DNA from 3 places in the Lysinibacillus sp. GJ-1 genome. Region 1 is predicted to be linked to each of the others. Evidence: riboswitches for the same ligand, from Rfam matches in the RefSeq annotation. Region 1 holds a riboswitch; each other region holds the start of a gene.
What was found. Region 1 has a riboswitch for thiamine pyrophosphate ahead of thiM (hydroxyethylthiazole kinase). Riboswitches for the same ligand answer to the same signal wherever they lie in the genome.

Region 1 (4,356 bases):
TTCACGCCAACTTTTTCGGCTAATTCTTGATAATTAATAGATTGCATAATGACACCAATAGAACCTGTTATTGTATCACGATGTGCATAAATTTTATCTGCTGGTGCTGAAATGTAGTAACCACCCGACGCTGCCATAGAATCCATCGACACGTAGATAGGAATTTGACGCTCTTCTTTAATTTCTAACAATTTCTTATAAATTTCTGCCGATTCCTTTACTCCACCACCTGGAGTATTCACACTTAGTACAATCCCCTGTACTGTATCATCAGCTAAAATATTATCCAATTGATTTAAGAAAAACTGATGATCGTAAGCAATGGATTGCCATAATGTATTCGATCCAACATCTTGAATCGTCCCATCCACTTTCAAATATGCGATACGTTTAGTATGATCTTCACCTTCAATAATCGTTTCGTATACATCTAAATTTTTGCCAGCCATCACGCTATCAAAATTACTAAAGAAATCTGATTTAAAAATCGCCATAATTGTGTTAAGTCCTAATGAAAACACTAATAATACAGCTGCAACTGCTAAGGCTATCCACCTTTTTGTATTCATCTAATCGCCTCCTCTTCACGTTATACGTCTAAATGTCCAAAACGTTTCACTTTTAAGTGATTTTTATGTAAAAGTTTTTCCCACATCTATTATTTTGCCATAAACGAAATAGGGATGTACAAAAAAAATCAAAAGTTCATCATAAAGCATGAACTTTGATTTTTCGACATTATTTCCTAGGAAATAATTATTGGTGTGTGTAATGGCCTTTTTCTTGTTGTCGTAATTCGACACGACGGATTTTTCCAGATGCAGTCTTTGGTAATGCTTCAACAAATTCAATTGCCCGTGGATATTTATAAGGTGCTGTCATCAGCTTCACATGGTTTTGTAGCTTTTGAATAAGCGTATCATCACCTGTCACTCCTTCACGCAAGACGATAAAGGCTTTCACAATATTTCCTCTTACTTCATCAGGGCTTGCCACAACAGCAGCTTCTTTAACAGTAGGATGCTTCATTAAGGCATCTTCCACTTCAAATGGCCCAATTGTATAGCCTGACGAAATAATGACATCATCACCACGTCCCTCAAACCAAAAATAGCCATCTGCATCTTTGTATGCTCGGTCACCTGTAATATACCAATCTCCACGGAATTGCATGCTAGTGCGTTCTGGGTCCTTGAAATACTTTTTAAACAGTGCTGGGGTTTGACGATGAACGGCAATATCTCCAACAACGCCATCAGCAACAGGATTTCCAAAATCATCAATAATTTCGACTGTATTGCCTGGTGTCGGTTTACCCATAGAGCCGACGCGAGCATCCATGCCAACTAGTGTCCCAACAAGTAATGTATTTTCTGTTTGGCCATAGCCATCACGCACTTGAATATGAAACGTTTTTGAAAACACTTTAACGACTTCACTATTTAACGGCTCACCCGCTGATACAGCTTGACGGATGGCACTTAAATTATAGTCCTGTAGATTGTTAAGTGTGGCCATAAAGCGATATTCTGTTGGGGTACAACATAACACATTTACTTTAAATTTTTCTAGCAATGACAAGTAAGTCGAAGCATCAAATTTTCCTTTATAGACAAATGCTGTTGCTCCACTACCTAAAGTTGCTAAAAACGGACTCCAAATCCATTTTTGCCAACCGGGTGCGGCAGTAGCCCAAACTATATCATTTTCTTGGACACCTAACCAATTCGGTGCTGTCGTACGTAAATGCGCATAACCCCAGCTATGTGTATGAACAGCTGCCTTAGGATTCCCTGTTGTCCCACTTGTATAAGCTAAAAAGGCATGATCTGTACTTTTTGTCGGTGTAGGGTTTGTATAATTTGTAGGATGTTCCTTCATTTTTTCAAGCAATGGTTGCCATGGTGCATGCGCGTGACCAATAACGAATTGCATAATTCCTTTTAAATTTGTTACGTCGTCAAATTGCTCAATATATGGCTCATAGGCGATAATACCTTTGGCATTGGCATGTGTAATACGATATTCAATATCCTTTGTACGTAACATTTCAGAGCTAGGGATAATAGTTAAACCCGCTTTCAGTGCCGCTATGTAAACAATATAAGCTTCGACAGATCTTGGAACCATCACTAATAGCACATCGCCCTTCGTTAAACCCTGCGAAGTAAATACATGGGCAGCCTGATTCGCCTTTTCCAGTAAATTTGCGTATGTAATATATTGAATTTCTTCGTTGTCATTATAAACTATTAATGCATTTTTAGATGGATCTTGAGCATACTTTTCAATTTCCTCCACAATGTTATACCATTCTGGTGCAATTAAATCCTGTCTTTTCATCATAACTTCCTCCTTAATACTAGGTTCATTATAAAACTCATTTTTTACGATTTTCAATGGAAGGACCCTATTTTAAAAAAGTCATGACAATTATCATGGTCTAGTATATGGCATCAGTCACTGCTTTCCAAATAATGATAAAATGCTATTGAATACTATGAAAAGGTATGTTACATTTTGGTCAACTAAAATTTTCATGATTGCAGGGGGACTCTTGTGAGTTGAGAAGGTAAAACCTGACCCTTTGAACCTGTTAGTTAATACTGACGTAGGGAGCAATACACATCTTATTATTGATGAAAAGCTCTTTTTACGTGTGCCTTGTGCCCGAATAAAAAAGAGCTTTTTTTGCATGCTTACGTCCACCAAAAGAGGAGGACTACAATGGTTTTTCAAACGATTCGTAAAAAACAACCGTTGATTCACTGCATAACCAATTATGTAGTGGCAAATTTTCAAGCAAATGGCTTACTAGCAATTGGTGCATCACCGGTAATGGCGGATGATCCGCAGGAAGTCGAAGAAATGGTATCCATCGCATCAGCGTTATTAGTCAATATCGGAACGCTTACTACACGAACAAAAGAGTCTATGTTACTTGCAGGAAAAAAAGCGAATGCCCTTGGTATACCAGTAATTTTGGACCCAGTAGCTGCTGGCGCTACAGCATACCGCAAACAAACGGTACTACAGTTATTAGATTCGATTCATTTTGCTGTTATCCGCTGTAATGTTGGCGAACTTGCCGCGATTGCTAATGTACAATGGCAACAAAAAGGTGTTGATAGTGGTACTGGTTCCATGTCTGTTGAGGATAAAGCAAAAGAAATAGCAAAAAAATTTAATTGCATCGTGATTGTAACTGGTGAAAAAGATTTTATAACCGATGGGAACCTTGCGCAATGGATTGCTGGTGGTCATACTCGAATGACAGAAGTGACAGGTACTGGCTGTTTATTAAGCGCAATTTGTTGTGCTGCATATATGGCGGGCAATGAGCCTTTTTCTCAATTATGCGAAACATTAACGAGCTATAAAAAAATTGCTGAACATGCTCATTCGGCTGCTCAATACAATGGTGATTTTGCTGTAGCAGTCTTAAACGAATTGCATCGTTTATCGAAGGACGGTGATATTTGATGCACATTGTTACAACAATAGCGGGCTCTGATAGCGGTGGCGGTGCAGGTATCCAAGCAGATTTAAAAACATTTCAAGAATTAGATGTATTCGGAACGTCCGTAATTACAGCTTTAACTGCCCAAAACACACAAGGTGTCATGGATGTGCTACCCATTGAAAAAGCCTTTATAAATAAACAATTTCATGCTCTCTTAGAGGATTTTCCAATTAGCGCCATTAAGACTGGCATGCTTTTTTCCTCTGATATTATTCGTACAATTGCGCTAGCTATGACGAATTTAACCATCCCTCTTATTGTTGATCCTGTCATGATTGCAAAGGGCGGTGAAACTTTATTACAACAAGAAGCTGTGGAGGCATTAAGAAACAATTTATTACCACTTGCCACGATTGTAACGCCAAATATTCCAGAAGCTGAAACATTAGCTGCAAGAAAAATCGAAACCGTGTCTGACATTCGACTTGCGGCGCATTCGTTACTACAGCTAGGTGTTCAATGCGTGATTATCAAAGGTGGCCATCTAGCGAACAAAGATTTTGCTGTAGATTATGTATTTTTTAAAAATGGCAAATCATTCTCAATGCAATCTAATCGAATTGCGACCAAAAATACACACGGTACAGGGTGTACATTTTCTGCCGCATTAACAGCTTTTATTGGCCGTCAAATGCCGATAGAGCAAGCCATTATTGAGGCTAAGAAATTCATTCAACTAGCAATTACTCATAACTTATCGATTGGTCATGGTAATGGACCAACAAATCATTTTGCTTACCAAAAATTTAAAGAAAGTTGCGAGGTGACCATAGGTGAAACGCAGTGATTTGCAGCTCTATTTTATAATGGGTACAGCGAATGCCAAAATCAAA
Region 2 (4,356 bases), 1.4 Mb from region 1:
GATACACAAAGCGTTGCGACTAATGGTGAAAAGATGTTGCAAAAGACCGAAAATCAAATGATGGTTATTCAACAATCTTCAGATAAGACAAATGCGCTTATTAAACAGTTAAGTACGCAATCGACTGAGATTGAAAATATAACGAAAGTCATTACTGAAATTACCGATCAGACCAACCTACTAGCTTTGAATGCTGCCATCGAAGCAGTGCGGGCTGGCGAACATGGGCAAGGATTTGCTGTCGTGGCAGATGAAGTACGTAAATTAGCGGAGGAATCCAAAATATCAGCCAACCAAATCATTAACTTAATTAATGATATTCAGCAAAATACATTGGAAGTCGAAAAAGCGGTGAGCGTTACAGTACAAAATATTGATGAAGGCGTTTCATACATTCAACATGCGCAAAACGCATTTAATGGCATTATGGGCGCAATTGAAGATATGGCATCCGAAATAGAAGACGTTTCTGCTTCTACTCAACAAATTTCTGCAAGTACTGAAGAGGTTGCTGCATCTGTCAATGAAATGTCTGCGGTAGCAAAAAACGTGGCAGAACAATCCGAAACGATTTCAAGCGCAATTGAAGAACAAACATCCACCATCCAAGAAATGAATGCTGTTGCACAATCTTTAAACGACGGGGCTACCACCCTTCAAGCACATATAAATAAATTTAAAGTCTAAAAAGCTAAGACAAAAAAGTGTTAGATTGATTGCAGTCAATCTAACACTTTTTGCTACTATGGTGAATCGGATGTTGTCCGCGGTTTATCGGTGATTTCTTTTGTTACTGATACAATCGGCTACCAGCTTTTTTAAACTCTTGAGCCTTTTCCTTCATTCCTTGATGGATAGCTTCTGTCGTATTTAAATCTTTTTCTTTAGCATAGTTACGAATATCTTGAGAAATTCTCATACTGCAAAACTTAGGGCCACACATTGAGCAGAAATGGGCTGTTTTTGCTCCCTCTGCGGGTAATGTTTCATCGTGGTATTCTACTGCTCGTTCTGGGTCTAATGATAAGTTAAACTGATCGCGCCAGCGGAACTCAAATCGCGCTTTGGATAGCGCATCATCTCTTTGTTGTGCCCCAGGGTGCCCTTTCGCTAAGTCAGCCGCGTGTGCCGCAATTTTATAGGTAATGACCCCTACACGAACATCTTCTCGATTTGGTAAGCCTAAATGTTCCTTCGGTGTCACATAACATAGCATCGCTGTGCCAAACCAGCCAATCATCGCTGCGCCAATGGCAGATGTAATATGGTCATAGCCTGGCGCGATATCCGTTGTAAGAGGCCTCAATGTGTAAAAAGGTGCTTCTTTGCAAACTTCCAATTGTTTGTCCATATTTTCTTTAATGAGATGCATCGGTACGTGCCCAGGTCCCTCTACCATTACTTGTACATCGTGCTTCCATGCAATTTGCGTTAACTCTCCTAACGTATCAAGCTCCGCAAACTGTGCCTCATCATTGGCATCAGCAATTGAACCTGGGCGTAAACCATCCCCTAATGAAAAAGCAACATCATACGTTTTCATAATTTCACAAATTTCTTCAAAATGAGTATATAAGAAGTTTTCTTGGTGATGGAATAGGCACCATTGCGCCATAATCGAACCACCACGCGACACAATGCCCGTTACGCGATTAGCTGTGAGTGGTACATAACGAAGCAACACGCCTGCATGAATCGTAAAGTAATCCACCCCTTGTTCAGCTTGCTCGATCAACGTATCACGATACACTTCCCATGTTAAATCCTCGGCTACACCATTGACCTTTTCGAGTGCCTGATAAATTGGCACAGTTCCTACAGGTACAGCTGCATTCCGAATAATCCATTCGCGGGTTGTATGAATATGCTTGCCAGTAGATAGGTCCATTATATTATCTGCGCCCCATCGTGTAGCCCATGTCATTTTTTCAACTTCCTCTGCTATAGAGGAAGAAACAGCCGAATTACCAATATTGGCATTAATTTTGACATGAAAGTTTCGGCCAATAATCATCGGCTCTGCCTCTGGATGATTAATATTGGATGGCATAATGGCACGTCCTGCAGCAATTTCTGCACGTACAAATTCTGGTTCTACATGTTCACGAATCGCTACAAATTCCATTTCCGGGGTAATAATCCCTTGTCTTGCATAATGCAGTTGTGTCACGTTGCGACCTTTTTTTGCACGTAATGGTTTTCGGGAAAGCTCCGGAAAAACGTTTTCCTTCATACGAGGGTCGTCTGCTTTGCGGAAGCCATTATCCTCTGGTTTAATCGTCCGCCCTTCGTACTCCTCTACATCTCCACGTTCTTTTATCCACGCACTACGCAATGCAGGTAAACCTTTTGTAATATCCACTTTGTAAGTTGGATCCGTATAAGGACCGCTCGTATCATAAACACGTACTGGTGCATTATCTTCTTCTCCAAAACTACCCGTTGTTGGGCTTAGCTGAATTTCACGCATCGGTACTAAAATATCTGGGCGTGTTCCTTCTACATATACTTTTTTACTTCCGTCAAAACTTGTCATAATGGTAATGTTCTTTTCGCTAACTGTTGTCATATACTATTCCGCTCCCTTTTCCATAAATTTTCAAAAAGGACCGAATCTAGCTCACGCCAATAGGTAGCATTACAAATAAAAAAGCCGAATCCAAAAATATTGGATCCGGCTGTACATGTAAGGTTTATTTATCGCAAAAAATTCTAGGAGTGCGATGTTCATTAACTTTCCCACGCTGGTATGAGCCAGATCAGGTCCAAAGGGTCAAGAAACCTCTATGCGTTTCCCTCTCAGCCCGACTCATCGGACTCCCCTAGTTATAGCTATTAAGTTTGATGATAGTGTAACAGATTTTTCTAATAGATGGAAGTTATAATTAGATTTATCTTGCTATTATCCTCGAGTAATTACGTAAATAGCAGTTCTGCTAGATAAATGACAATTGTTACTGTTAGACAGCTAACAATCGTGGAAAAAAGAACCGTTTGCGCAGCAGTTGCCGACTCAACATCATATTCTAATGCCAAGCTAGAGCTATTGCGTGAGGTCGGAAATGCACTTGCAATGAAGAGTGACTGAGCGACAACACCATCTAAACCGAGGACAAAAATAATAAGCAATGCAACGGCTGTACTACTACTAGACGTGTAATGCAGCTAACAAACACCGTTTTATTGAACATGGACTTGATTTCAAGCTGTGATAGTTGTGCACCCAGTGTAATAAGCGCTACGGCAATAAAGCCATCAGCTACGTGGTCAATTGGAATACGGATAAATTGTGGAATGCCAATATTAAAAAAATTCATTGCCACGCCTATTATAAGGGCATGAATAATAGGCATTTTCAGGAAGTCCTTTATGATCGCCATCCCTGATTTAGTCGAAGAGATTAAATTATATAAACCATATGTATAGGTCGTCATATTTTGAAAAATAACGAGAATCACTTGGATTGCCACCCCAATGGGCTGCGTTGCAAAAATCATTTGTGCAACTGGAATACCATAGTTGCCGGAGTTAATTAGGACAACACTATTTTTAAACACTGCCGTCTCTGTTTTCGCTAGACCAAGCCCCTTCGCTAAAAAATGACTAAGCACCATTTGACTGCCGATAAAGAGCACAATAAATAATGCCACTTCCCCCAGCACTGATAACTCCACACTTGTTTCATATAAATTCACAAATACCGCAGCTGGCATAAAACAATACGTAATGAGCTGAGATAATGCTTTTAAATTAAAAGAAAATTTCTTTTGTAAAAATGCACCAAGTACAAGCAACACTAAAATAGGGGCAACTATTTTAAAGAAAATCATACCGAGATACATCATGGAGGTGACCCCCTTTCATCTCTTTCTATAGTAAAACTGTTCACGACATGGGTCAATGCTCCCCCGCTAGTATAAGTTTACATAAAAAAGAACTGCCCCTTGCTAGGACAGCTCCTTTTTATGTTTGTAGGTTTTTGCTTTGCTTTGGGGTATTTAATCTTGCTTCGCGGGTAAATCTCTTTGCTTCACGGGTATCACCCTGCTTCACGGGTAAATCACTCTGCTTCGCGGGTAAACCTCCCTATTTCCCGGATAAATCGCCCTGCTCCGCGGGGAAATCTCCCTGCTCCGCGGGGAAATCTCTCTGCTCCGCGGGTAAACCTCCCTGCTTCGCGGGTATTTCATCTTGCTCCGCGGGTAAACCACTTTGCTCCGCGGATATCACCCTGCTTCGCGGGTATTTCACCTTGTTTCGCGGATAAACCTCTCTGCTTCGCGGGGAAATCACCTTGCTCCGCGGGTATCACCCTGTTTCGCGGGTAAATCTCTCTGCTCCGCGGGTAAACCTCCC
Region 3 (4,356 bases), 1.2 Mb from region 1:
AGATGAAAGCATGTTGTTACAGTATCAGAAACGGATATACGGAAGAGATACATTTACAGGCAACCTAGTTTATAAATCCCAAAAGTATCTTTCAACAATTGCTCGTGTGTCATCCAGGGAAGAGGCTGAATCAATAATTTAGAACATTTGGAAAGCTTTACTGACATGTAATCAATTTTATATGGTGCCTGTTTTATGTAATATCTAAACTAAACTATTAAAATTATCAACCCGAATTTAACACAAGAAGAGCATGTCTTGTTTATTTTTTTCAAAACATGCTCTTTTCTTTGGTTCATATATTCAGACTAATAACATTATTTCAATATACTTTATTTTTAAAATACATTATCTATTCCCATTTATACGCTGCCAAGCAATATTTTTAGCCCCAATTCAGCCCCAAATCGCCCCAAAACAAAGCATTAATATGCTATATCTTGCACAGTTCAAAAATATGAAAAAACCTGTAGAAGGTTGATGTTATGGGATTTCCGTCCTAGCTGTTGTTATACTTTGCATCGTTTTCACAGTATATCATGAAATATGTTCCATAGTCTATAAACATTATGACAGCAACGTTTATCGTTCATTGATTTAGTGATTAGCCCTGTTGCTGCCCCAACTACTTCTAAACTGTTACTAAATAAATATACATTCATACCTCGATTTAATAAGATTGTGCAATGAGTATGTCGTAAACTATGCAAAGTAATTTTGTGAAGTGAAGTTTAAGCAGAAAAGGAGATTTTACCTATTAACTGAGGAATTGGAACAACAAACGTTATCTCTGTTTTAAATGAATTGTAATGGAGGATATCACAGATTGTAACTTGATACACTTAATTAAACCAAAATTGGTGAGAATTATTGATAAAGTTAGTTATTTGGCAATTTGCCCTATAAGTAAATATAAAAAAGCCCCGTTTCTCGCATTAAAATTGAGAAATTAGGCTTTTCTCGTAACTCTAGAAAAGCGCACGATTGTGGAAAATCATAACCATATTTCTTCTTAAACTAAAGCCTTCGTTCGTTTAAAAAGAAAGGCAAATCTATAAAGAATAGTACATAATTATGATACGGTTCACCTTAATATAGTTAGTTTCCATTATATATATATATATGTGTTTACCAGCGATTCATCGCTATTTTCACCAAGACAATGTATAATAAGAAAAGCAGAAGAAGAATTCATTTTTCCTCTAGTGAAAAAAAGAGGTGCACTCACTTGAAACAATTTGAAACAGCATTACCTGAGCAGTATGAAACATTAAAAAAACAGGCCTATTATACGTCTAGCTGGCGAGAGCGTTTAGCCGCAGTCGAAATATTATCGGCTTATCAACATGACAAAATCATAGATATATTAAAAAATCGTATGGAACATGATACTGTCAACAAGGTCCAATTAGCAGCCTATGAAGCACTTGTGGCGCTTGGCGAGGACGTAGAGAAACCATCACCTGCACGTTTTGATATTATCAAAGGAACAGACAAAATTTTCCTACGGGTTAAAAAGAGCTTGCCAAAGGACCATACAGTGGCAGATTTTGCGGATAAACTAAAACGTATGCGTTTAGATGTCTTTGATGCGTATGAAGGCGACAAAGGTGCAGAATTTATGAACTGGTTAGAGGAACGTTGGGCAAAATTGTAACAATAGTTTTACGACTTATGAAAGCAAGTCATTCTCTCCGATTGTGGAGGGAATGGCTTTTTCTTATCTTACGCTGCGGTTCATCGAAACTAATATTAAATTGAATTACTTCTTCTATTGATTATCCTTCTTATTTAATGATAAAACAAACAACTTATTAACTTAACCTGCTCCTTTATTTTAAGTAAAAATCTGCACAATTTCTTAGCTCCATAACGATTTTCTTTAAATGTGTTACTCAAGAAAATGGCCCGATTGCAGAACAAGAACAATCCTGTCTATCAACCTCTGTTCCAAAACTTGTAATAATCGTTTACATAACAACTGAAAAAAGCATTAACAAGGGTAGGAACAATCCTTATAGTTAATGCATTTATGAATCATTTATAGCTAAACAATGACATGATTTGCATAGCGCACTGTTGCAACATAATCCATAATTAAACTAACATCTTTTCTTAAAAATAGATTTCTATGAATTTAAAGCTGAGCCCTGTGTTTTAATGAGTCAGCTTTTGCAGTATAAAGATTTGATTTTATTCTAATAATACATTATTGAACAATTAAATCGGTAGTGCTATACTTTAATTTGTAATTTCATACAATAATTGCTAGGAGAGCTGGTGTTGCCAGCTGAGAGTAGAGCCGTAAGCTCATGATCCTTTTACCTGATCTAGATTATGCTGGCGTAGGGAAGCAGATAGGATATTGTCTATTATACAAGTCCTTGTTTCCTTATTGTGGAAGCAAGGGCTTTTTTATCTTTCATTAACGGGCTGTATAACCCTCATCTAAAGATTGAGAGAAGCGAAGAAGAAAGATGGGGGATAACTGCCTGTAAGAGCCGATTGGTTCGACTAACCATCAAGTGGGGATGAAGAAGTCCCGCTTGATGGAAGTTTCACTTTATTTGCTATAACATTTTAATTGAATATTGAAAAGACCACTAGGGGTGCACGGATGTGCTGAGAGAGGAAACTCAACTCTTTGAACCTGATCTAGATCATACTAGCGAAGGGAAGTGGCTTACTTTTTGTACTTCAATGTACAAGATTTATAGCCACTTCTCTATGCTTGAGGGGTGGCTTTTTGTATGGAATTATAATGAAAGGAAGTGAACAACAACTTAATTTCTATTTTAGATATGAAAGAATAGGATGATTTAAGAAATGAATAAAAAAATAGCGCTCCATATCATTACAGATGGCCAGCATTCACTACATGAAGTGGTCCATTTTGTAACTAAGTTTGAACCCTATATAAGCTATTTGCATATTCGTGAGCCAAGTTGCACTGCTTCTGAACTCTTTGATTGTATAAGAAAATTAAAATATGCAGGCTTTCCATTACAAAAGATTGTGATTAATGATCGAATCGATGTTGCACTTGCTGCGGATGTTTCTCATGTGCAAATAGGTTATCGTAGTATTCCTGTAGCTATCGCAAGTGAGAAGTTCTCAAATCTTAAAATTGGTGCATCTATTCACTCTCTTGAAGAGGCTACAAATACAAAAGTAGATTGGTTACTCTATGGACATATTTTTGATACAGAAAGTAAGAAAGGAATCGCTTGTCGTGGAACAAAATTATTACAACAGCTTGTAAGCACTGTATCTATTCCTGTGATTGCTATCGGTGGAATCACTCCGCAAAATACAAAAGAAGTATGTGCGTCAGGAGTTTCAGGAATTGCAGTGATGTCAGGAATTTGGCAGGCAAATGACCCTATTGAAAAGGTAAAAGAATATGCTCGTCAACTTAAGGAGTGGGAAGATGAAAAGTTTCGATAGTATGATCATCATCGGTAGTACAATCGCACATTGACTTGCTGAACGCGTTTTACACGTAGTAATTCTTGAGAAAAAGGTAATTGCAGAGGGTGCTTCACATGTAGCTGCTGGATTACTAGGGGTTCAGCACAATGGGATGACGATCTTTTGTATGAAATGGTAAGAAAAAGTCGAACATTATTTCCAAAAGTAGCCGAAAAAATCCGTGCAAAAACAGGTATTGATATAGGGTACAAAGTGAAAGGAATATACAGGATTGCAAATTCAGAAGAAGAATTTGAACGTATCAACAAATTCGCTTTTGGCAAGTATCAGCTGGAGAAGAAACATTGTTGCTTTTTTCAGAAGAATTAAGAAATTTTGAACCAAATGGAAGTGATTTCCTTAAAAAGTAATTGCCCATTACTTAATGCTCCTATATTTTTAAAACGATTTTATATTGTATCAAAACGTTATAGTAAATACGTCACTGGTGCAACGATAGAGCCAAATTCATATCAAGAGATGTTAAAGCAATGAGTATTGTAGACATATTACAAAAGGCATTTTCTATTGTTTCAGCCCTACAAGATGCGAGTTGGGACCGAACATGGGCAGGATTTCGAAATGGAGGCAGAAGTTATATGGAAGTACATTCGACAATTCAAGGGCAATTTGTATCAACAGGACATTATCGTTATAGCATATTGCTAAGCCCATTCGTAGGAGAATATATGTCAGATTTAATGGTGAAACACTATGTTTATTAATGGAAATAGGATGGAAGTTCCAGACCATGTGAAAACAATTGAGAGCTTATTGATTCACTTAGGGCTTCAGGAAAAAATAGTTGTTGTCGAACAAAACGGCGTAATTTTGAAAAAAGAAAATTATTCGACAGTGGTTAAGTCTACTGATTCTATTGAGATT

Region 2: it holds a riboswitch for thiamine pyrophosphate, as region 1 does, so the genes downstream of both, thiC (phosphomethylpyrimidine synthase ThiC) here and thiM (hydroxyethylthiazole kinase) in region 1, are expected to answer to the same signal.
Region 3: it holds a riboswitch for thiamine pyrophosphate, as region 1 does, so the genes downstream of both, LO754_RS11105 (thiamine phosphate synthase) here and thiM (hydroxyethylthiazole kinase) in region 1, are expected to answer to the same signal.

What each region holds. Positions count from the first base shown of each region.
Region 1 is NZ_CP088912.1:3,538,391-3,542,746, forward strand. It holds gene sppA (signal peptide peptidase SppA) at 1-569, opposite strand, end outside; gene mbcS (acyl-CoA synthetase MbcS) at 757-2,343, opposite strand; TPP riboswitch at 2,538-2,635, shown strand; gene thiM (hydroxyethylthiazole kinase) at 2,728-3,483, shown strand; gene thiD (bifunctional hydroxymethylpyrimidine kinase/phosphomethylpyrimidine kinase) at 3,483-4,310, shown strand; gene thiE (thiamine phosphate synthase) at 4,297-4,356, shown strand, end outside.
Region 2 is NZ_CP088912.1:204,013-208,368, reverse strand. It holds gene LO754_RS00945 (methyl-accepting chemotaxis protein) at 1-687, shown strand, start outside; gene thiC (phosphomethylpyrimidine synthase ThiC) at 791-2,569, opposite strand; TPP riboswitch at 2,720-2,834, opposite strand; partial or broken gene LO754_RS00935 (AEC family transporter) at 2,917-3,845, opposite strand; gene LO754_RS00930 (hypothetical protein) at 4,290-4,356, opposite strand, start outside.
Region 3 is NZ_CP088912.1:2,331,375-2,335,730, reverse strand. It holds gene LO754_RS11110 (HEAT repeat domain-containing protein) at 1,229-1,657, shown strand; TPP riboswitch at 2,261-2,369, shown strand; TPP riboswitch at 2,596-2,694, shown strand; gene LO754_RS11105 (thiamine phosphate synthase) at 2,827-3,447, shown strand; partial or broken gene LO754_RS11100 (FAD-dependent oxidoreductase) at 3,431-4,196, shown strand; gene thiS (sulfur carrier protein ThiS) at 4,186-4,356, shown strand, end outside.